3 regions of the Rossellomorea sp. ABR4_004 genome follow, and region 2 is predicted to be linked to each of the others. Evidence: predicted binding sites of a transcription regulator. Region 2 holds the regulator's gene; each other region holds the start of a gene.
The links. Region 2 encodes CtsR, which represses protease genes until heat stress. Its sites were predicted from a motif close to ATGGTCAATAAAGGTCAAACA; they were not measured.
Positions count from the first base shown of each region.

Region 1 (7,583 bases), on a different contig from region 2:
TACATAGGAAATAATACCTCCATCAAGTCGGCTTCCTAGAAGATTTGCTCGAATTATATTACACTGGATATGAATGAATAGAAGGACGTGATAGATATAATGGATATTAGATTAATTGCCCTGGATATGGATGGGACACTGGTCAATCACGAAGGAGAGGTATCTCCTGAAAACGCACAAGCCATTCAGCGTGCTAAGGAGAAAGGTATTCATGTGGTGTTAAGTACTGGCCGCTCCCTTTTCACGTGCCGCGACATTTCGGATGAGCTTGGACGTTCATCTTATCTGGTGACCGTGAATGGCGGGGAAATTTACGATCATGAATACAATCTGGTAGACAGCATCCCACTTGATCTTGATCTTGTGAAACAGCTTTGGAAATTAAAAGAAGAGCATGATGTCTACTTCTGGTCTTCCACTTCCCAAGGACTTTTCAATACGAATAATCCTTTTGATCAGGAAATCGATACCTATAACTGGCTGAAGTTTGGTTTCGATATTCAGGATGATGACGTCCGCAAAGTCATGATGGACGAGCTGGTGAAAAATGAAGCACTGGAAATCACAAATTCTTCGCCGACAAATATTGAAATCAATCCTGCAGGTGTCAATAAGGCAGCCGCTTTAGTGAAGGTTTGCAAATGGCTGGACCTGTCCATGGAACAAGTCATGGCGGTCGGGGACAGTATGAATGATATAGCCATGATTCGTGAAGCCGGTTTCGGAGTTGCGATGGGGAACGCACAGGAAGCCGTGAAGGAAGCCGCAGATTGGGTCACTGGCATCAATACAGATCATGGTGTTGCCCAGGCGATTGATAAAGTACTGTCAGAAAAGGAATAGATACTCCAATTAAAGTGCCTGATTCAATGTGAATCAGGCACTAAATCTGTCCAGGATGTCTATTCTTTTTACGTTACGTCCATACTGAGTAACAAAAACAAGGATTGTACTCAATATGTATCTAATTCTGGTAGTGGTTGTGTATCTTATTTTCGCCAAGCTCTTTATTGATTGGAAACGTTGGAGAGAGTATTATCCAACGGTTCAATATTATATTATTTGCAATCTCTCCTATAACGTGATTTTTTATAATCACACACTTTGGGAATATAAAGCTGTGACGGTTGATTGGCTTAACCATACGTTAATTGATCTCGTTTTCACTTTTTTTATCATTCCTGTCGTCATCATGATCTTTCTTCGTTATTTTCCATATAGAAGAAAGAAATGGCTGTATCTTGCCTGCTGGATTGCTTACTTCACCTTTTTGGAATACTTATTTCATAAAAAAGGACTGTTTCTTTATGAAAATGGCTGGAATTTAGGATGGTCTGCAATTTTTAATGTCATCATGTTTTCAATGTTAGGATTGCACCATAAAAGGCCATTACTTGCCATCATATTATCCATTCCTATTATCGCTATCCTTTTAATGATATTCCATCCTACGTACCATGAATTAAAGTGAGGGTGTTTCTATGACTTCCTTTTCGACCCCTTTATTTATTGTCTTAGTTTTAGGAGTTTATTTGGCTATGGCAATATATATCACTTTTTTGAAAAGGAAAGAATAGAAAAAGAAGCACCCAATAAAGGATGCTTCTTATCTTATTTAACAAGGATCTTGTCGTTTTCGAGTGAAATGACTACGTTTGTTATGCCCTCTTCATCAAGAAGTAAATCTGCGATTTTATCTTCCACTCTTTCCTGGATCACACGACGTAAAGGGCGTGCACCGAATTCAGGATGATATCCCAGTTCAACGAGTTTACTCTTCGCATCTTCGTCGATGGTTACAGTAATCCCCTGTTCTTTAAGTTCAACCTTCAACTCGTCAAGCATAAGGTCAAGAATTTGAAGAAGCTCTCCTTTGTCAAGAGATTCAAACTCAATGATGCTGTCAAAACGGTTCAGGAACTCAGGCTTAAAGTAGGCACCTAGTGATTGAAGAATATTCGTTTCTTTAATCGCATCTGTGCCACCTGTGTTAAAACCGACCACTGCTTCCTTCTTGTCCGTCACACCTGCGTTACTTGTCATGATGATCACAGTCTCTTTAAAGCTGACCGTTCTACCTTGACTGTCGGTGAGACGTCCATCTTCAAGAATTTGCAGGAACATATGCTGAACATCCGGATGGGCTTTCTCGATTTCATCCAGGAGAATGATTGAATAAGGGTTTCTTCTTACCTTTTCAGTCAATTGACCGGATTCCTCATGGCCTACATAGCCTGGAGGTGAACCGATCAGTTTTGAAACAGAGTGTTTTTCCATATACTCACTCATGTCTAATCGAATCATCGAACCCTTAGAACCGAATAACTCTTCTGCCAATGTTTTCGTTAATTCTGTTTTACCTACACCTGTTGGTCCTACAAAGAGGAAAGTGCCGATTGGACGATGCTTCGCCTTCAATCCTGCACGGCTGCGGCGAATCGCTTTCGCTACTTTTCTCACTGCTTCTTCCTGTCCGATTACTTTACCCGCCAGGTTTTCTTCCAGTGCTTTCATTCGTTTCCGATCATCACTTTGCAGCTTCCCAACAGGAATACCTGTTTTCGATTCAACGATCGTCTGGATCAGTTCTCTTTCTACAAGTGCTTTAGAGTCTGCCCCTCCTTCACTGACTTGTCTTTCTAGTTCTGCTTCTTGATCACGAAGGATGGCAGCTTGTTCATAATTCTCTTCTTTTGTTGCCATATCCTTCTTCTCTCTTACATCGTTCAATTTTTTAAGAAGGGCAGTCTTGTCTTTCCCCTCTGACTGTAGATTGACTTTAGAACCTGCTTCATCCATTAAATCAATGGCCTTATCCGGTAAGAATCGATCCTGAATATATCGATGGGATAGTTTCACACAAGCCTCAATTGCCTCGTCTGTAAACTCGACTCCATGATAGTTTTCATATTTATCTTTTAATCCTTTAAGGATCTCAACAGCTTCTTCAGGTGTCGGCTCGTTAACCATAACCGGCTGGAAACGACGCTCGAGTGCTGCGTCTTTTTCAATTTGGCGGTACTCCTTCAATGTCGTAGCCCCGATTACTTGCAAATCACCCCGGGCTAAAGCAGGTTTTAGAATGTTTCCTGCGTCCATGGAGCCTTCAGCGGAACCTGCCCCAACTAATTGATGAATCTCATCAATAAATAGCATCACGTTCTTTCTATTCTGAAGTTCGCTGATGATGGCTTTTAAACGTTCTTCAAAAGAACCGCGAACCCCTGTACCGGCAGTTAGTGAAGCAACATCCATTACATACACTTCTTTATTTAATAATTTGGATGGAACATCACCTGCTACGATCTTAAGGGCCAACCCTTCAGCGATAGCCGTTTTACCAACCCCGGGCTCACCGATGAATACCGGGTTATTCTTATTACGGCGATTTAAAATTTCTATGACGCGTTCCACTTCTTTGTCCCGGCCGATAACAGGATCAATCAATCCAGCTTTGGCTGCCCCTGTCACATTGCGTCCAAACTGATCGAGAACGCCATTTCCTCCATTTCCAACTTGGGTTTGTGGAGATGATTGCTGATCGTGGAAGCCATGATTTGAGTTTCCACTCATGCTCATCCCTTTAAACAACTCATCAAGCGGAAATCCTCCATGTATTCCAGAAGGTGATTGCTGCTTTTGAAAGCAAGCTGAACACATCTTCATACTGGACTTGTGACCATTCACTTGCTTATACACTTCAACTGTTGCTTGGTTGTGTTGACATACTTGGCATTTCATTAAACATGACCTCCTGTGGCTTTGGTTTTTATATAGATTATTTTTTCAATTGGTTTATGGATAAGGTCAGCTTCTTGACGAATTGATTACACTAAGTTTGACTTTGACTTTCTTTGACCTTACAAACATAGTATACTTTGACCTTTTTTGACTTTCAACATTTTTGCTTATGGGAATTTTTTCATTTTCAATGACAGGCCTTTTGATTGAAGAGTAAAGTAGGTGTATCGAAGTAGATCAAGTGATTGATTTGGACATTATAGTAGGATTTACCTTGGGATAATATAAAAAAGGCCAGACCTGAATATTCAGATCTGACACTTCTCAAATAGAAGAGAGAGAATCACTCCCATGTCTTTCTATTAAATATTATACTAATTCGCGATCCCAATGACGATGTTCTGCAATGGCTACCGTGAACTCTTTTGCAAATGACTTCATGTCTTCCCCAGTTACCACACCAGAGCCGCTGACACCCGCTTCTTCCAACCAGTGTATCCCTTCATGGGTTGCACCAATCGGTTTGAAGTGAGAATACGCTTCTTTGACAAAATAGGTTGTATCTTGAGAGAACTTTTTATCTACATTCTCTCCGCCAACTACGTAAAGACTATCAAATAACACGGATTCCCCTGTTAAGAAGGTATGGTCCACTTCAAGCTCCGTACCGTCATCCCCTTTTCTCATCCCTAGCTTGTCACTGATGATTTCAGGCTGGATGCCATCTTCTTTAAGAGCGGATAGTACCATTTTCACTTCTTCCCCTTTAAATCCGTTTCCTACGATGACCCCTACTTTACGTGTAGCAGGTTTCTTGATCGTATTTTCCTGGCTTAAGGCTGGAGAGGATTTAGTTACTTTTGAGCCTTCTCCGCTAGGAACTTTCGCACTTATCGCTTCTGCAAAGCCTTTTGCCAGATCCATGCTTACATTGGCAAACATGTCGACTACCTGCTGTTGGACCGATTTGTTCTTCACTTTTCCAAGCTCGAAACTGAAGGCTTGAATGATATGCTCTTTCTCAGGCTCACTCATGCTATTCCAGAACATGGTGGCTTGCGAGAAGTGATCTTTGAAGCTTTCACTTCTTGCCCGGACTTTACGCCCTTCCATCTTCTCCTGGTAATGAGTGTAGCCTCCTTCTTCCTGACTTGCAGGTGCTGGTGTATTTTTAGCAAGTGAGTTGTTATGGTAGCTCACCTGACCCTTGTTAATCGTTTGACGGCCATATCCATCACGCTGGTTATTGTGGAATGGGCACACAGGTCGGTTAATAGGAAGCTCATGGAAGTTAGGTCCACCGAGTCGGATCAATTGTGTATCAGTATAGGAGAATAAGCGCCCTTGTAATAACGGATCATTAGAGAAATCAATCCCGGGAACAACGGAACCAGGATGGAAAGCTGCTTGCTCTGTTTCTGCAAACACATTGTCCACATTTCGATTAAGGGTCATTTTCCCAACAATTTTCACAGGAACTTCTTCTTCAGGCCATAGCTTGGTAGGATCGAGAACATCAAAGTCAAAGGTAAACTCATCTTCTTCCTTAATGAGCTGAACTCCCAGCTCGTACTCTGGATAATCTCCATTTTCGATGGATTCATACAAATCACGGCGGTGGAAATCCGGGTCTTTCCCGTTGATCTTCTGAGCCTCATCCCAAACGAGAGAGTGCGTTCCAAGCACCGGCTTCCAGTGGAACTTCACAAAATGGGCTTTCCCCTCCGCGTTCACCAGGCGGAATGTATGAACACCGAAGCCTTCCATCATACGCAGGCTACGGGGAATTGCCCGATCGGACATGGCCCACATGACCATATGAGCAGATTCCTGATTGTTGGCAATGAAATCCCAGAATGTATCATGGGCAGAAGCTGCCTGAGGCATTTCATTATGAGGTTCCGGTTTAAGTGCGTGTACAAGATCCGGGAATTTTATCGCATCTTGAATGAAAAACACCGGAATATTGTTTCCGACGAGATCATAATTGCCTTCTTCCGTGTAAAATTTCGTAGCAAATCCACGTGCATCACGTACTGTTTCTGCGGAACCCTTGGATCCGGCCACAGTTGAAAAACGTACAAAGACAGGCGTTTTCGTTGAAGTATCCTGAAGGAACTTAGCCCGGGTATATTCTTTCATAGAATCATAGAGTTCGAATTCTCCGTGTGCAGCGAAGCCTCGTGCATGAACAATCCGTTCTGGTATGCGCTCATGGTCGAAGTGAGTCATCTTCTCACGGAAGTGGAAGTCCTCCATTAAGGTAGGTCCGCGTTCTCCGGCCTTCAACGAAAACTCATCTTCTGATACCTTCAATCCTTGATTGGTTGTAAGATGCTTACCTTCGTCCTCCACGCGATACTGTTCAAGCTGTTCATCCTTGCTATTCTCATTCACTTTCGTACGACGATCGTCTCCCATTCTTTCATCCCTCTCAACGGTTATTAATGTTTACTATGTAAAACATTTCTGTTTGTTTTGTACCCTTGATGCCCATATTTAAACATTTATTCGATAGTTTGGATTGAGATTTATTTTGAAAATTTTTCAAATTCACCTTTACGAACGTAACATTGTTCTGTTAAACTAGTCATCAAGTAACGTAACAATGTTTTGTTACAGAGAAGAGGTGATCCCTCATTGGAGGCAGATCTTATATCTAAGAAGGATGTATTGGAACTGACCGGCATTTCGTATGGCCAGCTTTATCGTTGGAAGCGAAAGAACATTATTCCGGAGAGTTGGTTTATTAAGAAATCCAGCTTTACGGGTCAGGAAACGTTCTTTCCAAGGGAAAAAATGCTCTCACGGATCGATACAATCAAAGAAATGAAGGATGACTACTCACTGGATGAACTATCCGATTTCTTTTCACCAAATCCAACTAAGATTGAAGTCAGTGCAGATGAATTACCTTCGTACAACATCCTGTCGGGACATACCTTATCCTTCTGCACAGCACTTCTACCGGTAAAAAAGGGATTTGAGTTCCCTGAAATATTAAATATGTTGATCATTGAGAAGGCGAAAAGGATACAAGTCCCAAGAGAAGAACTGCAAACCTTATTTCTCTTTCTTCATGAGAAGTTCACTCCACTAAAAGATTCTTCCCTTGAACTTGTTGGTCTTCGTAAAGAAGAGCAATATATATGGATGCTCCTTCCTCTACATTCCGAATTGCTTGTTGACCATTTAGCACAGACCGTATTGAGATTCGATTTACAACAGATGATGGAAGAATTGAAAATCACGTTGACGAATACAAAAGGGATCTAACATCCCTGAATTGGAGGAGAAATGAAATGAATACAATGGAAAAGAAAGAACTGCATGACTTGAAGATCAGTGGATCCGGTACGTCCGGCGGAGGAAAATTTGATGCAGTAAAGATCAGTGGAAGCGGAAAAATCGCTGGCGACATCGACTGCCACGAGCTTAAAATTTCAGGTTCCGGTACGATTTCAGGTGATGTAAAAGCTGGATATATTAAAACGAGCGGTTCTTCTACCATAAAAGGTGATACAAAAGCAGAAACGATCACAACAAGTGGAAGCTCCAAATATGAAGGCTCAGTGATGGCTGCTGAAATGAACACAAGTGGTTCAAGCAAAATAGTGAAAGACCTTATCTTTAAGACTTTCAAGGTGAGCGGTTCATGTAAGGTTGGAGGAAAGATTCAAGGAGGATCGATTAAAGCAAGCGGCTCTTTAAGAGTAGAAAAGGATTGTGAAGTCGAAACCTTCTCATCTTCCGGCTCTGTCCATATCGAGGGGCTGCTCAACGCTGACCGGATTCAAATCGAAATCAATCACGAATCCTCCATCAAAGAAATCGGTGGCGAG
Region 1 is NZ_JBSWVM010000002.1:121,085-128,667, forward strand. Features, by position in the region: gene ACXAF2_RS13520 (Cof-type HAD-IIB family hydrolase) at 100-843, shown strand; gene ACXAF2_RS13525 (CBO0543 family protein) at 959-1,471, shown strand; gene ACXAF2_RS13530 (ATP-dependent Clp protease ATP-binding subunit) at 1,612-3,741, opposite strand; gene ACXAF2_RS13535 (catalase) at 4,111-6,162, opposite strand; gene ACXAF2_RS13540 (DUF4004 family protein) at 6,382-7,017, shown strand; gene ACXAF2_RS13545 (polymer-forming cytoskeletal protein) at 7,044-7,583, shown strand, end outside.
Region 1: a site for CtsR is predicted at 3,876-3,896, ahead of ACXAF2_RS13530 (ATP-dependent Clp protease ATP-binding subunit). Genes of this name have one in related genera too.

Region 2 (7,583 bases):
AGGAATTGACGGGGGCCCGCACAAGCGGTGGAGCATGTGGTTTAATTCGAAGCAACGCGAAGAACCTTACCAGGTCTTGACATCCTCTGACAACCCTAGAGATAGGGCTTTCCCCTTCGGGGGACAGAGTGACAGGTGGTGCATGGTTGTCGTCAGCTCGTGTCGTGAGATGTTGGGTTAAGTCCCGCAACGAGCGCAACCCTTGATCTTAGTTGCCAGCATTCAGTTGGGCACTCTAAGATGACTGCCGGTGACAAACCGGAGGAAGGTGGGGATGACGTCAAATCATCATGCCCCTTATGACCTGGGCTACACACGTGCTACAATGGACGGTACAAAGGGCAGCAAGACCGCGAGGTTTAGCCAATCCCATAAAACCGTTCTCAGTTCGGATTGTAGGCTGCAACTCGCCTACATGAAGCTGGAATCGCTAGTAATCGCGGATCAGCATGCCGCGGTGAATACGTTCCCGGGCCTTGTACACACCGCCCGTCACACCACGAGAGTTTGTAACACCCGAAGTCGGTGAGGTAACCTTTTGGAGCCAGCCGCCTAAGGTGGGACAGATGATTGGGGTGAAGTCGTAACAAGGTAGCCGTATCGGAAGGTGCGGCTGGATCACCTCCTTTCTAAGGAAGATTTAACTAAACGTTTGACAAGTCGAAGTTTTGTTCAGTTTTGATGGTTTGATATCCATCAAAACTTTTTGTCTCTTACGAGATCAAAATGTGTTTGTTCTTTGAAAACTAGATAAAGATATAATTGATAGTCAAGAAATTACCGAGTATCGCCATTTTAGGTTTTAAACCTGATGTAACAACCAATTCGGTTAAGTTATGAAGGGCGCACGGTGGATGCCTTGGCACTAGGAGCCGACGAAGGACGGGACTAACACCGATATGCTTTGGGGAGCTGTAAGTGAGCTTTGATCCAGAGATTTCCGAATGGGGGAACCCATTGTTCGTAATGGAACAATATCCTTACTTGAATACATAGAGTATGGAAGGCAGACCCAGGGAACTGAAACATCTAAGTACCTGGAGGAAGAGAAAGCAATTGCGATTCCCTGAGTAGCGGCGAGCGAAACGGGATGTAGCCCAAACCAAGAGGCTTGCCTCTTGGGGTTGTAGGACACTCTATACGGAGTTACAAAGGAATGAAGTAGACGAAGAAGTCTGGAAAGGCTCGTCAAAGAAGGTAACAACCCTGTAGTTGAAACTTCATTCCCTCTTGAGTGGATCCTGAGTACGGCGGGACACGTGAAATCCCGTCGGAAGCTGGGAGGACCATCTCCCAAGGCTAAATACTCCCTAGTGACCGATAGTGAACCAGTACCGTGAGGGAAAGGTGAAAAGCACCCCGGAAGGGGAGTGAAATAGAACCTGAAACCGTGTGCCTACAAGTAGTCAGAGCCCGTTAACGGGTGATGGCGTGCCTTTTGTAGAATGAACCGGCGAGTTACGATCCCATGCAAGGTTAAGTCGATGAGACGGAGCCGCAGCGAAAGCGAGTCTGAATAGGGCGAATTGAGTATGTGGTCGTAGACCCGAAACCAGGTGATCTACCCATGTCCAGGATGAAGTTCAGGTAACACTGAATGGAGGTCCGAACCCACGCACGTTGAAAAGTGCGGGGATGAGGTGTGGGTAGCGGAGAAATTCCAATCGAACTTGGAGATAGCTGGTTCTCTCCGAAATAGCTTTAGGGCTAGCCTCATGTGTAAGAGTCTTGGAGGTAGAGCACTGTTTGGACTAGGGGCCCTCATCGGGTTACCGAATTCAGACAAACTCCGAATGCCAAAGACTTATCCATGGGAGTCAGACTGCGAGTGATAAGATCCGTAGTCGAAAGGGAAACAGCCCAGACCACCAGCTAAGGTCCCAAAGTATACGTTAAGTGGAAAAGGATGTGGAGTTGCTTAGACAACCAGGATGTTGGCTTAGAAGCAGCCACCATTTAAAGAGTGCGTAATAGCTCACTGGTCGAGTGACTCTGCGCCGAAAATGTACCGGGGCTAAACGTATCACCGAAGCTGTGGATTGACACCTCTAGGTGTCAGTGGTAGGAGAGCGTTCTAAGGACTGCGAAGCTAGACCGTAAGGACTGGTGGAGTGCTTAGAAGTGAGAATGCCGGTATGAGTAGCGAAAGATGGGTGAGAATCCCATCCACCGAATGCCTAAGGTTTCCTGAGGAAGGCTCGTCCGCTCAGGGTTAGTCGGGACCTAAGTCGAGGCCGATAGGCGTAGACGATGGACAACAGGTTGATATTCCTGTACCACCTCTTTTCCGTTTGAGCAATGGGGGGACGCAGGAGGATAGGGTAAGCGCACTGCTGGATATGTGCGTCTAAGCAGTTAGGCTGATGATGAGGCAAATCCCATCATCGCGAAGGCTGAGCTGTGATAGCGAGCGAATTATAGTAGCGAAGTTCCTGATTCCACACTGCCAAGAAAAGCCTCTAGCGAGGAAAAAGGTGCCCGTACCGCAAACCGACACAGGTAGGCGAGGAGAGAATCCTAAGGTGAGCGAGAGAACTCTCGTTAAGGAACTCGGCAAAATGACCCCGTAACTTCGGGAGAAGGGGTGCTCTGGTAGGGTGCAAGCCCGAGAGAGCCGCAGTGAATAGGCCCAGGCGACTGTTTAGCAAAAACACAGGTCTCTGCGAAGCCGTAAGGCGAAGTATAGGGGCTGACGCCTGCCCGGTGCTGGAAGGTTAAGAGGAGTGCTTAGCGCAAGCGAAGGTGCGAATCGAAGCCCCAGTAAACGGCGGCCGTAACTATAACGGTCCTAAGGTAGCGAAATTCCTTGTCGGGTAAGTTCCGACCCGCACGAAAGGCGTAACGATCTGGGCACTGTCTCAACGAGAGACTCGGTGAAATTATAGTACCTGTGAAGATGCAGGTTACCCGCGACAGGACGGAAAGACCCCGTGGAGCTTTACTGTAGCCTGATATTGAATTTTGGTACAGCTTGTACAGGATAGGTAGGAGCCTTGGAAGCCGGAGCGCCAGCTTCGGTGGAGGCATCGGTGGGATACTACCCTGGCTGTATTGAAATTCTAACCCGCGCCCCTTATCGGGGTGGGAGACAGTGTCAGGTGGGCAGTTTGACTGGGGCGGTCGCCTCCTAAAGAGTAACGGAGGCGCCCAAAGGTTCCCTCAGAATGGTTGGAAATCATTCGCAGAGTGTAAAGGCACAAGGGAGCTTGACTGCGAGACCTACAAGTCGAGCAGGGACGAAAGTCGGGCTTAGTGATCCGGTGGTTCCGCATGGAAGGGCCATCGCTCAACGGATAAAAGCTACCCCGGGGATAACAGGCTTATCTCCCCCAAGAGTCCACATCGACGGGGAGGTTTGGCACCTCGATGTCGGCTCATCGCATCCTGGGGCTGTAGTCGGTCCCAAGGGTTGGGCTGTTCGCCCATTAAAGCGGTACGCGAGCTGGGTTCAGAACGTCGTGAGACAGTTCGGTCCCTATCCGTCGTGGGCGCAGGAAATTTGAGAGGAGCTGTCCTTAGTACGAGAGGACCGGGATGGACGCACCGCTGGTGTACCAGTTGTCTTGCCAAAGGCATCGCTGGGTAGCTATGTGCGGAAGGGATAAGTGCTGAAAGCATCTAAGCATGAAGCCCCCCTCGAGATGAGATTTCCCATCACGTATGTGAGTAAGATCCCTAGAAGATGACTAGGTAGATAGGTCAGAGATGGAAGCATGGCGACATGTGGAGTTGACTGATACTAATCGATCGAGGACTTAACCACAAAGAGTCATTTTGAAATGAACAACAATTGGTCGGTATTCGGCTTTCTTGACATCAATTCTTTATCTAGTTTTGAAGGAACAACCCTTCAATTGAATAGTCGTCTGGTGACAATGGCGAAGAGGTCACACCCGTTCCCATGCCGAACACGGAAGTTAAGCTCTTCAGCGCCGATGGTAGTTGGGGGATCTCCCCCTGTGAGAGTAGGACGTCGCCAGGCGAATGTGAAGAAAGAGTAGCTCTTAGGGGCTGCTCTTTTTTGTTTTTTCATCAGAAACGGTGTTGGACGGTGAATCCAAGCTCCTATCTCTATACAGTTAACCTTAGATGAAGCAGAGTCTTGGTGTTCTAATATGGAAAAAGACGCATTAAATAAAAAAAAGACGCAATAAAGGTCTAAAAAGACGCATTAAATAAAATGATGACGCAATAACAACCGAAAACGACGCAATTACCGCGAATCCTCGACTATTAACACTTAGTTCACCCCTGAAAACTCCCAGCTTTGATACAAAATAAAGCACTTTCCTTAGCTGATCCCCCAAATAGCCACAACCTTTCTAAAAGGATCCATCCAAAGTAATAAATTTCTACTCTTCCTCCATCACATCACAAATAAGCCCTCTCTTCCTCTATCCCTATAATCAACTCCCACCACAATTCACAAACAAAACATCATACTCCCAATGCCCCAATTCCTTATTTCTATCCAACAATCTTACATTCCCACGTTTAAAACCTTCCTAAAACAGGAAAACTTCTAAGGTCATACTTCATAATTGCAAAGTTTAAAACACGGTTGTATAATTATAGTCAAATATAGTCAAAGTCAAAATGAGGAGGAGGTTTGATGAGGAACATATCCGACATCATTGAACGTTATTTAAAGAATGTTTTAGAACTGAGTGAAAGTGAGATAGTCGAGATTAAAAGAAGCGAGATCGCTGATAAGTTTCAATGTGTTCCTTCTCAAATTAATTATGTGATCAATACCCGTTTCACGATAGAACGAGGGTATGTAGTAGAAAGTAAACGAGGTGGCGGGGGCTACATAAGAATCATGAAGGTGAAGGCCCACGATCAAGTTCATCTTATTGATCAACTAGTAGCTTTAATAACACAAACCATCAGTCAGAATACGGCGGCAGATATTGTGTTTCGGTTAGTGGAAGAGGATATTATTTCTGAGCGGGAAGCGAAGATTATGCTGAGCGTAATGGACCGCTCGGTGATCATGGTAGATTTACCTGAACGGGATGTATTGAGGGGAAGAATGCTCAGGGCCATGCTGGATACATTGAAATATGAGTAAGTTTTGAGAGGTGAGTAGGATGGTTTGTCAAGAGTGTAATGAAAGACCTGCAACCCTTCATTTTACCAAGGTGATAAATGGGGAAAAGACAGAGGTTCATTTATGTGAACAATGCGCTCAGGATAAGGGTGAAATGTTTATGTTTGATTCGTCTTCCGGGTTCTCTGTGAACAATCTATTGGCAGGTCTTCTTAATATAGCCCCTGCATTTAAGCAGGCAAAAGAAACGGAAATTCCTAAGGCAGAGGTTTTACAGTGTGAAAAGTGTAAAATGACTTTTCAGCAATTCATTAATGTAGGACGCTTCGGCTGTGCCCATTGTTATGAAACGTTTAAAGATGAACTTACTCCTCTATTAAAGCGCGTTCATAGTGGGAATGTGGAGCACCATGGGAAGGTTCCGGAACGTATGGGTGGAGCCATTCACATCAAGAAGAAGATTCAGCAGTTGAAATCGGATATGCAAACGATGATTGCGGATGAAGAGTTCGAAAAAGCAGCAGAGATACGAGACGAAATTCGCTCCCTGGAGAAGGATGTTCATAAAGAGGGGGGAGATAAAGGATGAGTCTGGAGAAGTTTTTACAAAATGCTGTTAGCTCCTGGATGAATGAGGAAGGGCCGGATTCGGATATTGTCCTTAGTTCACGGGTCCGCCTCGCAAGAAACATGACGGACTTTCGTTTTTCCACTTTATATTCATCTGAAGAAGCTAAAGAGATAGTGGATCGCGTGAAAGATAAGCTCTCTTTATACCCAAAAAATTTAGGAGAATTGGAATTTTTACCTACAAGTGAGATTCAGCCTCTCCAAAAGAGGGTATTGATGGAGAAACACCTTATTAGTCCTAACTTAGCGGAGGACACGAATCATGGAGCTGTCCTTCTATCCAGTGAAGAAGATATTAGCATAATGGTAAACGAAGAGGACCACATTCGAATACAGTGTTTATATCCAGGATTGCAATTGAAGGAAGCTTTACAGAGAGCGAATCAGATTGATGATTGGTTTGAAAGTGAATTTGATTTTGCTTTTGATGAGAAACATGGATATCTAACGACATGTCCCACTAATGTGGGGACTGGGCTTCGGGCTTCCGTGATGATGCACTTGCCTGGTCTGGTTCTGACCCAGCAATTAAATCGGATCATTCCTGCCATTAACCAATTAGGTCTGGTGGTTAGAGGGATTTATGGAGAAGGCAGCGAGGCGTTAGGGAACATTTTTCAGATTTCGAACCAAACGACACTTGGTAAATCAGAAGAAGATATTGTGGAAGATTTATTGAGCGTCGTGAAGCAGATTATTGATAAAGAACACTCCGCACGGGACGCATTAGTTAAAACGTCTAACATACAATTAGAGGATAGGATCTTTCGTTCACTTGGCGTGTTGGAGCACAGTAGAATTATCGAGTCCAAGGAAGCAGCAAAGTGTTTATCGGATGTCAGACTTGGAATTGATTTAGGATACATCAAAGTTATATCTAAGAATATATTGAATGAACTAATGATTTTAACCCAACCTGGATTTTTACAACAATATTCTGGAGGTCCATTGAGACCAAATGAAAGAGATATAAGAAGGTCTTCTTTGATTCGGGAGCGAATTAAGTTAGATAAAGATACATGTGAGGAGGAAAAATAATATGATGTTTGGTCGATTTACAGAAAGAGCACAAAAGGTATTGGCATTAGCTCAAGAAGAAGCAATTCGTCTGGCGCACAGTAATATTGGTACTGAACATATTTTATTGGGACTTGTCCGCGAAGGTGAAGGGATTGCCGCTAAAGCACTTACGGCGTTGGGACTGAGCCCTGAAAAGATTCAGAAAGAAGTGGAAGGATTAATCGGAAAAGGTACCGAGAAATCTCAAACGATCCATTATACACCCCGAGCGAAGAAAGTGATTGAGCTTTCTATGGATGAGGCTCGTAAACTGGGTCACTCATATGTAGGAACGGAACATATTTTACTAGGTTTGATTCGTGAAGGTGAAGGAGTAGCCGCTCGTGTGCTTGGTAATCTTGGAGTCAGCTTAAATAAAGCAAGGCAGCAGGTATTGCAGTTACTTGGCAGCAATGATTCAAGTAACCACCAGGGCGGTGGGAATGCAAACGCCAATACGCCTACCCTTGATAGCTTAGCCCGTGACTTGACGGCGATTGCCCGTGAAGGAAGCTTAGATCCGGTTATTGGACGAAGCAAAGAAATTCAACGTGTCATTGAAGTGCTAAGTCGACGTACGAAGAATAACCCGGTCCTGATTGGTGAGCCTGGTGTAGGTAAGACCGCGATTGCAGAGGGTCTTGCACAGCAGATCATTGCCAATGAGGTTCCTGAGATCCTGCGGGACAAACGCGTGATGACACTGGATATGGGTACAGTGGTAGCTGGTACGAAATATCGTGGTGAGTTCGAGGATCGATTAAAGAAAGTAATGGATGAAATCCGTCAAGCAGGTAACATCATCCTGTTCATCGATGAACTTCATACATTAATTGGAGCA
Region 2 is NZ_JBSWVM010000001.1:2,452,208-2,459,790, forward strand. Features, by position in the region: rRNA gene ACXAF2_RS12415 (16S ribosomal RNA) at 1-629, shown strand, start outside; rRNA gene ACXAF2_RS12420 (23S ribosomal RNA) at 828-3,763, shown strand; rRNA gene rrf (5S ribosomal RNA) at 3,866-3,982, shown strand; gene ACXAF2_RS12430 (CtsR family transcriptional regulator) at 4,613-5,074, shown strand; gene ACXAF2_RS12435 (UvrB/UvrC motif-containing protein) at 5,094-5,642, shown strand; gene ACXAF2_RS12440 (protein arginine kinase) at 5,639-6,721, shown strand; gene clpC (ATP-dependent protease ATP-binding subunit ClpC) at 6,723-7,583, shown strand, end outside.

Region 3 (7,583 bases), on a different contig from region 2:
ATTCAATCCTGACTTAACGATTTCGATGATGTGCCACGGTGCAGCCCAGCGACGGTGGTCAATCAATTCTGCATGAACATCATCCAGGTGTGCACGAATCTCCGGAACATCTTCTTCTTCAGCGTGAATGAGCATGGAAGTAGGATGATCAGAAAGTACATTTCGGATGTCTCCAGTTGAGATCGCTGGATTACCCATCATGAACACGTCTATGATCTTTTCATCATGGTAGTGCAGATACACATCATCCATCACTTCGGCAACAATGTTGCGGTATTTAAAATCGTCACATGCATCGATGATTTGTTTCGCCACCTTTATATCCATCGGTTCGTGATACAGTCCCCATGAATCGTCATTAGGATGATGCACGAATGCGCCGTTAAAATTCACTATCGGAGTAGTTAGCTTTAATTGTTGATAATACAATTCACTTGCACGATAAGGCCTGCCTGTGGCAATCATCACCTCGTGTCCTTTCATGCGTGCTTTTTTTATCATATCATGAGTTTTTGATGAGATTTTCTTCTCATCCGTTAATAGTGTTCCGTCTAAATCCAAAACAATCAGATGTTTTTCTTGTGCGTTCATGAATACAAATCCCCAATCTTATTGGTATTAAGGCAATTTTAGCGCCAGACATTGAAATTTGTCTACCTCAGCATCATATCATTTAAAAAATGTTTACAAACGTTACGATTTAAATATTATACATACTACCAAATCTAGGATATCATAGTAAAGTGAAATGCATTCAGGAGGGAGAGGCCACACATGATCATAGTTGATAAATCAACCATTCAAAGCATTCCATTTCTTCACCTTGTAAAAGAAGAGTATATAGATAAGCAAGTCCCGGTATGTTTTTTTATCCATGGGTTTACAAGTGCTAAGGAGCATAATTTACATTACGCCTATTATCTTGCGGAAAAAGGATTTAGAGTGATCCTTCCCGATTGTTTAGAGCATGGAGAACGGTCGACAGGCAAATCAGAGCATCAATTAGGACAAGTATTCTGGAAAATCGTCTTAAATACGATTCATGAATTATCAATTATGAAAAGTCATTTTGACGAAAAAGGGCTGCTCGTTCATAATGGTGTCGGAGTTGCCGGGACCTCAATGGGTGGGATCGTCACACTTGGAGCGTTGACTCAATATGATTGGATCTCTTCTGCCGTCTCGCTTATGGGGAATCCTACATATGTGAAGTTTGCTCAAGCCCAGTTGTCCCAAGTTGAATCATTAGGATATGAACTTCCATTCAGCGAAGAAGAAATAGAGAAGATGTTAAGTGAACTGGCTCATTATGACTTAAGTCTTCAACCTGAAAAACTTAGCGGCAGACCATTGATGTTCTGGCACGGAAAAAGGGACAAAGTCGTTCCATTCAACCTGACACACGAATTCTACCAAAGCATCCTTCCATACTATGAATCCCAGGAAGATAACCTGTTATTTATAGAAGATGATAAAGCCGATCATAAAGTATCGAGAGAAGGCGTGTTAAAGCTTGTTGAGTGGTTCGAGAAGCATTTATCAGCCTAACGTTTTGTCTTACGCCTGTTTATTTGTTAAGATGAGTAATGAATATAGATATGGAACAAGCATATATAGCAAAGGAGTGTAAACATGGATCAGGATCTTAAAGATAATTTGATGGGTGCACTGGAACAAGTGGTTGACCCTGAATTAGGAATAGACATTGTCAACTTAGGTCTGGTATATGATGTAGATCTGGATGAAGAAGGTAAAGCAACGGTCACTATGACACTTACCTCAATGGGATGCCCGCTGGCCGGTACCATCGTCGATCAAGTGAAAACAGCCCTTAGTGACATCCCTGAAGTGAAGGAAACAGAAGTAGACATCGTCTGGAATCCGCCTTGGAGCAAAGACAACATGTCCCGCTATGCTAAAATTGCATTGGGGATTAGGTAACACGAAAAGCGGAAGGGGCTCGCCCTGGGGCGACAAGCATAAGCCAAGTGACCCGGAAAGGCGCTCTTTGCCTTTTTGGGTCACTTGGCTTATGACCTCGAGGGTCTAGCCGCCGGAGCTGGACAAGTAATAAAAGCCGAGGATGCAGTATTTCTACTGCATCCTCGGCTTTATTCATGCATATGGTCATCAATCAATCCGACAAATCGAAACCGGACAGTTCTCACAATCGATTTCATCTTTGAGAAAATTCAAATCAAGTATCGTGATATATCCTTTTACCCACATCAGGACATTCTCTTTCTTCAATTCACTCAGTAACCGATTCACGACTTCCCTGGAGGAACCACAGAAATTGGCCAACTCCTGATTGGTTAACGGAAAATCAATCAGTATGCCATTTTCAACGGCTTTTCCATAGCTGTTGGACATGCGGATCAGTGTAGAATAGAGTGCACCTTTTTTCCCGTGAAGAACCAAATCGCGAAACTTCGTTTGATTTTGCTGATTTTGTATTTGAATCCATTTTAACCATTGGATGGTGAGAATGTTATCACCGGAAAGCTTTTCTTCAAAGACTTCTTTGGGTAATACATAAATCTCTGTATTCTCAAGGATCTTCGCACTGAGCATATAGTAAGCTTCTTTCGTAAATAACGTTAACTCCCCGATCACATCGTCACTTGAACATATGCGTAATGACAACTCCCGGCCATCAGGAATCACTTTGCTGATTTGAATTCGACCGCTTTTGATTAAGTATAACTCGTGAGCAGGTTTCCCTTCTTGAAACAGGAAAGTTCCTTTTTTTACGGTTTTTAACTTATTTTTCTCGAAGAATAATTGTTTAATCCCGGAAGGAACTTCTAGAATTTCACTCATGGAGATCACATCATTTCCATCGTAATGTCTTATTCTAAAGCTTACCAAAGGAAATAGACAGATAGAAGGGTTTTAAGAGAAAATTAATACAGCAGCTCCGACAACGGCACAGTAAATGGCAAAATATTTCAAGTTTCCTTTAGCCATAATATTCATGAACCACTTTAATGAGAAGTATGAAGCAATAAGTGACGCAATGAACGCGACTAAGTAAGGAATGGCCATTGAAGCAAGGTTCGGATCCTCGATCAAATCACTTATTCCGAATACCATAACCCCGACACTTACTGGGATATACAGCAGGAAAGAGAAACGTAAAGCCGTTTCAGCTTTCATCCCGCTTGCCATTGCCGCAACAATGGTTGCACCTGAACGACTGATTCCAGGAATAAGCGCTACTGCCTGTGCAAGTCCGATAATGATAGCGTCTTTCACATTTAAGTCGCCATCGTTTTTTCTTCCTCGAAGGTTACGGATTAACCATAGGGCAATACCTGTAATAATAAGCGTAATTCCTACTGTGATAACAGATGTTAAATGTTCCTCTATCACGTCACCGAATAAAACACCAATCACACCTGCAGGAATCGTACCAATCAATAAGTAAACAATGAAATGAAAATCACGTTTCGTTTCAGGTGTTTTATGTTTGAAATAGCCTAAGCCATTGACGATCAGGCGCATGATGTCTTCACGGTAAATGATGAGGACAGCCACTAATGAAGCTGTATTAACCAGTATTTCAAATGTTAGGGTAGCATCCTTGATTCCAAGGAAATGCTGGGCTAATAGTAAATGCCCACTGGATGAAATCGGGATTGGTTCAGTAAATCCTTGAAAAATCCCTAAAAATAAGTATTTCATAATCAGATAAAAATCCATTGTGTTTCCTCCAACCTTTTTTTCTCCACAGTTTTTAATTTAACACCATAAAGGGAAAGACTGTAAAGCCTTTTTCCAAATGTTAACCGAACCGTAACTTGTTTATCATATAAAGCATTCTGATATCCTTCATCTGGCATGCATGAATGCTCGGCCTTGTAGAAAAATAGTAAGGAAGCATCGCTTCGAAAAGGAGGGGTAAGAATGGGCCAGTCACGACAGTTCAAAGCTGGGGAAAAAGCACCCAATAATGGAGAATATATCGAAATTGGTGAAACAGGAAGTATGGTGAAAAACCCGCAGAAACTACGGTTAAATGCGGGGGATCGATTTCCTGAAAACTCCAACCATAATCGTCTATGGACGTATATGAGAAAACCTTAACCCCATAAAGGAACAAGGATGCCGTGTCGACAGCTCACCTTATCAACGATGGTGACACTCAGAGGTACTCCTTGTTCCTTTTCTTTTCCTTTTTCCACCGGAAGATATATAATAGAAGAAAAGGTCAATAAAGGTCAAAATACGAGGTGAAACACGATGAATTTTGATAATATGACTCAAAGCATTCAAGAAGGTTTGGTTTTGGCGGGAGAGACCGCAAAAGAAAAGCTACATACAGATATCAGCCTTTTTCATTTATGGAAATCACTCCTCGGTTCAGAAGACAGTTTTCTCCGTACGATCTATGAACGTGCAGGAGTAGAAGCAGAGGACTTAAAGAAGTGGGTTGATACCAAGTTAAACAATATCCCTTCTGTAGAGGGAGATGGGCTGCAGTATGGCCGATTTTTCGCAAGTGATATCCATCAGCTCATGCAAGATAGTGATTCATTAAAGACTAAATGGGAAGATGACTATATCTCGATCGAACATCTGGCCCTTGGATTATTCCAGCAAAAGAACCACCCGATTACGACATACTTAACAAACCATAATGTAACAGAAAAGGCATTAAAGGAGATCATTGTGAAGATCAGAGGAGGGAGCAAGGTGACGACACAGAATCCTGAAGTTAAATATGAAGCGTTGAATAGATATGGAAGGGATCTTGTTGCGGAGGTGAAATCGGGAAGAATAGATCCAGTCATAGGCAGGGACAGTGAAATCCGCCACGTGATTCGGATCCTTTCCCGTAAAACGAAAAATAATCCTGTCCTTATAGGAGAGCCTGGAGTCGGTAAAACAGCCATCGTTGAAGGACTTGCACAGCGAATAGTCAGAAAAGACGTCCCGGAAGGCTTGAAGGATAAAACCATTTTCGAATTAGATATGAGCTCTTTAGTTGCAGGTGCCAAGTTCAGGGGTGAATTTGAGGAACGCTTGAAGGCTGTATTGCAGGAAGTGAAAAAGAGTGAGGGACGCATTCTTCTGTTCATTGATGAGCTCCATACGATTGTGGGAGCAGGGAAAACGGAAGGAGCCATGGATGCGGGGAATATCCTAAAGCCTATGCTTGCGAGGGGAGAACTTCATTGCATAGGTGCTACCACTCTCAATGAATACCGCAAGTACATTGAAAAGGATCCGGCTCTGGAAAGACGTTTTCAGCAGGTACTCGTTCAGGAACCAAATGTGGAAGATACGATATCTATTCTAAGAGGCTTAAAGGAACGATTCGAAATTCATCATGGAGTAAATATTCATGACCGGGCCATTGTAGCAGCTTCTAGACTTTCCGATCGCTATATTTCCGACCGTTTCTTGCCGGACAAAGCAATAGACTTAATCGATGAGGCATGTGCGATGATCCGGACTGAAATTGACTCAATGCCATCAGAATTGGATGAAGTGACGCGTAAAGTGATGCAGCTGGAAATTGAAGAAGCAGCTTTAAATAAGGAAAAGGATCCTGCCAGTCTTGAACGCTTGGATCGAATCCGTGAAGATTTAAGTAATCTGAAGGAAAAAGCGAATGCGATGAAGTTAAAATGGCAACAGGAGAAAGAAAGCATCGGGGTCGTACAGGAGAAGCGGGAAGAACTGGAGAAGCTCAGGCGCTTACTTGAAGAAGCAGAAAGTGATTATGATCTGAATAAAGCTGCTGAACTTCGTCACGGCAGGATTCCCGCTATGGAAAAAGAACTTGTTTCAGTTGAGCAGGAGATGATGAAAGAGCAGGAAGGGCGCTTGCTGCGTGAAGAAGTGACGGAGGAAGAAGTGGCAAATATTGTAGCAAGATGGACAGGGATTCCGGTCACTAAGCTTGTAGAAGGTGAACGAGAGAAGCTGTTGAAACTTGATCGCATACTGCATGAAAGGGTGATCGGGCAGGATGAGGCTGTTCAATTAGTGAGTGACGCTGTTATACGGGCGAGAGCAGGGATTAAAGATCCTAATCGTCCGATAGGTTCATTCATTTTCCTAGGTCCTACGGGAGTAGGAAAGACAGAGCTTGGGAAGACGCTTGCTCATACGTTGTTTGATAGTGAGGAGCAGATGATCCGAATTGATATGTCGGAATATATGGAGAAGCATGCGGTTTCACGCTTGATTGGTGCACCTCCAGGCTATGTTGGTTATGAAGAAGGCGGTCAGCTGACAGAAGCGATCAGACGCAAACCGTATTCGGTTATCCTGCTTGATGAAATTGAAAAAGCTCATCCGGAAGTATTCAATATTCTTCTGCAAATGCTCGATGATGGGAGGATAACCGATTCTCAAGGAAGGACGGTTGATTGTAAGAACACGGTGATCATTATGACCTCTAACATCGGATCCTCGCATCTTCTCGAACGAAGTAAGGGGGAAGAGGAAATTGATATAGAAACGAAGAACCTGGTCATGAGCCAGCTTCGTTCCTCTTTCAGACCGGAGTTCCTTAACAGGGTAGACGACATTATTCTCTTTAAACCATTGAGCATTGAGAATATAAAAGGGATCATCAGTAAGCTGGTGGAAGACTTGCAAAACCGAGTGGAAGAACAACATATCTCAGTGTCATTAACCGATAATGCAAAAGAATTTATAGCACAGGAAGCTTATGATCCGGTTTATGGTGCACGCCCTTTAATAAGGTACTTGCAGAGAGAAGTCGAGACCAAACTGGCAAGAGAACTGATAGCAGGAAATATCAGATCAAACGAAACCATCATCATCGACAAAGGGGAAAATGGTTTATCGATCATGAAGGATAAATAAAAAAGCAGCCGGATTAGGCTGCTTTTTTTAGTGCTTTTCAACTGGCTCGTTTGGAATAACAAGCGTGATAAGGAATACTAATACCGTTACACAAACCGATATAATCAATCCTGTTTCAAAGTGAAAAGCAGTTCCATTCATTGAACTTACAACGTAAGTTAACATTTCAGTCAGAGCAAATGCCCAGAAAAACATCCAGAAAAATCTCACGTCAAGTCACCTCATTCCTATGTAATCAACTAATAGATTATTAGAGTGTTCTAACCAATTTCAATCTTTTTTATCTTACCACAGGTTCATGAATTAATAAATGACTAATCTGTGAAATGTAAACCTTATCATATACTGGTAAAAATCTTTAGGGATACTCTGTTTTTTAACTAAATTTGCAAATATCAGAGGTTCTTTGGGCTATCTCCCTTACCAATGTTGTCTCCTTACATAAACTATAATGACTTACTATGTAAAAGGAGAAATTCTAATGTATCAGCGATTGTTTCAATTAGAGCAAGAGTGGTGCATGATTCATTATCCTGAACGCCCAAATGGATTCGCTGTAATGGTAATAGGAGATTCCCATCATTATGTAGACGATAAGAGCAGCTTTTGGGTTCAACATGAGGCACGCTACAAGTGGATTCAAGAACTGACCGCCAAAGGATACATTGTGTATTATAGTAATCTTTACGGAGCGAATTGGGGTAGCAATCAAGCCGTGCAGTTAGCCAAACGACTTT
Region 3 is NZ_JBSWVM010000011.1:2,918-10,500, reverse strand. Features, by position in the region: gene ACXAF2_RS23185 (Cof-type HAD-IIB family hydrolase) at 1-591, opposite strand, end outside; gene ACXAF2_RS23180 (prolyl oligopeptidase family serine peptidase) at 775-1,548, shown strand; gene ACXAF2_RS23175 (metal-sulfur cluster assembly factor) at 1,633-1,941, shown strand; gene ACXAF2_RS23170 (Crp/Fnr family transcriptional regulator) at 2,131-2,823, opposite strand; gene ACXAF2_RS23165 (undecaprenyl-diphosphate phosphatase) at 2,896-3,705, opposite strand; gene ACXAF2_RS23160 (YjzC family protein) at 3,910-4,089, shown strand; gene clpB (ATP-dependent chaperone ClpB) at 4,246-6,846, shown strand; gene ACXAF2_RS23150 (DUF2929 family protein) at 6,874-7,056, opposite strand; gene ACXAF2_RS23145 (hydrolase) at 7,328-7,583, shown strand, end outside.
Region 3: a site for CtsR is predicted at 4,210-4,230, ahead of clpB (ATP-dependent chaperone ClpB). Genes of this name have one in related genera too.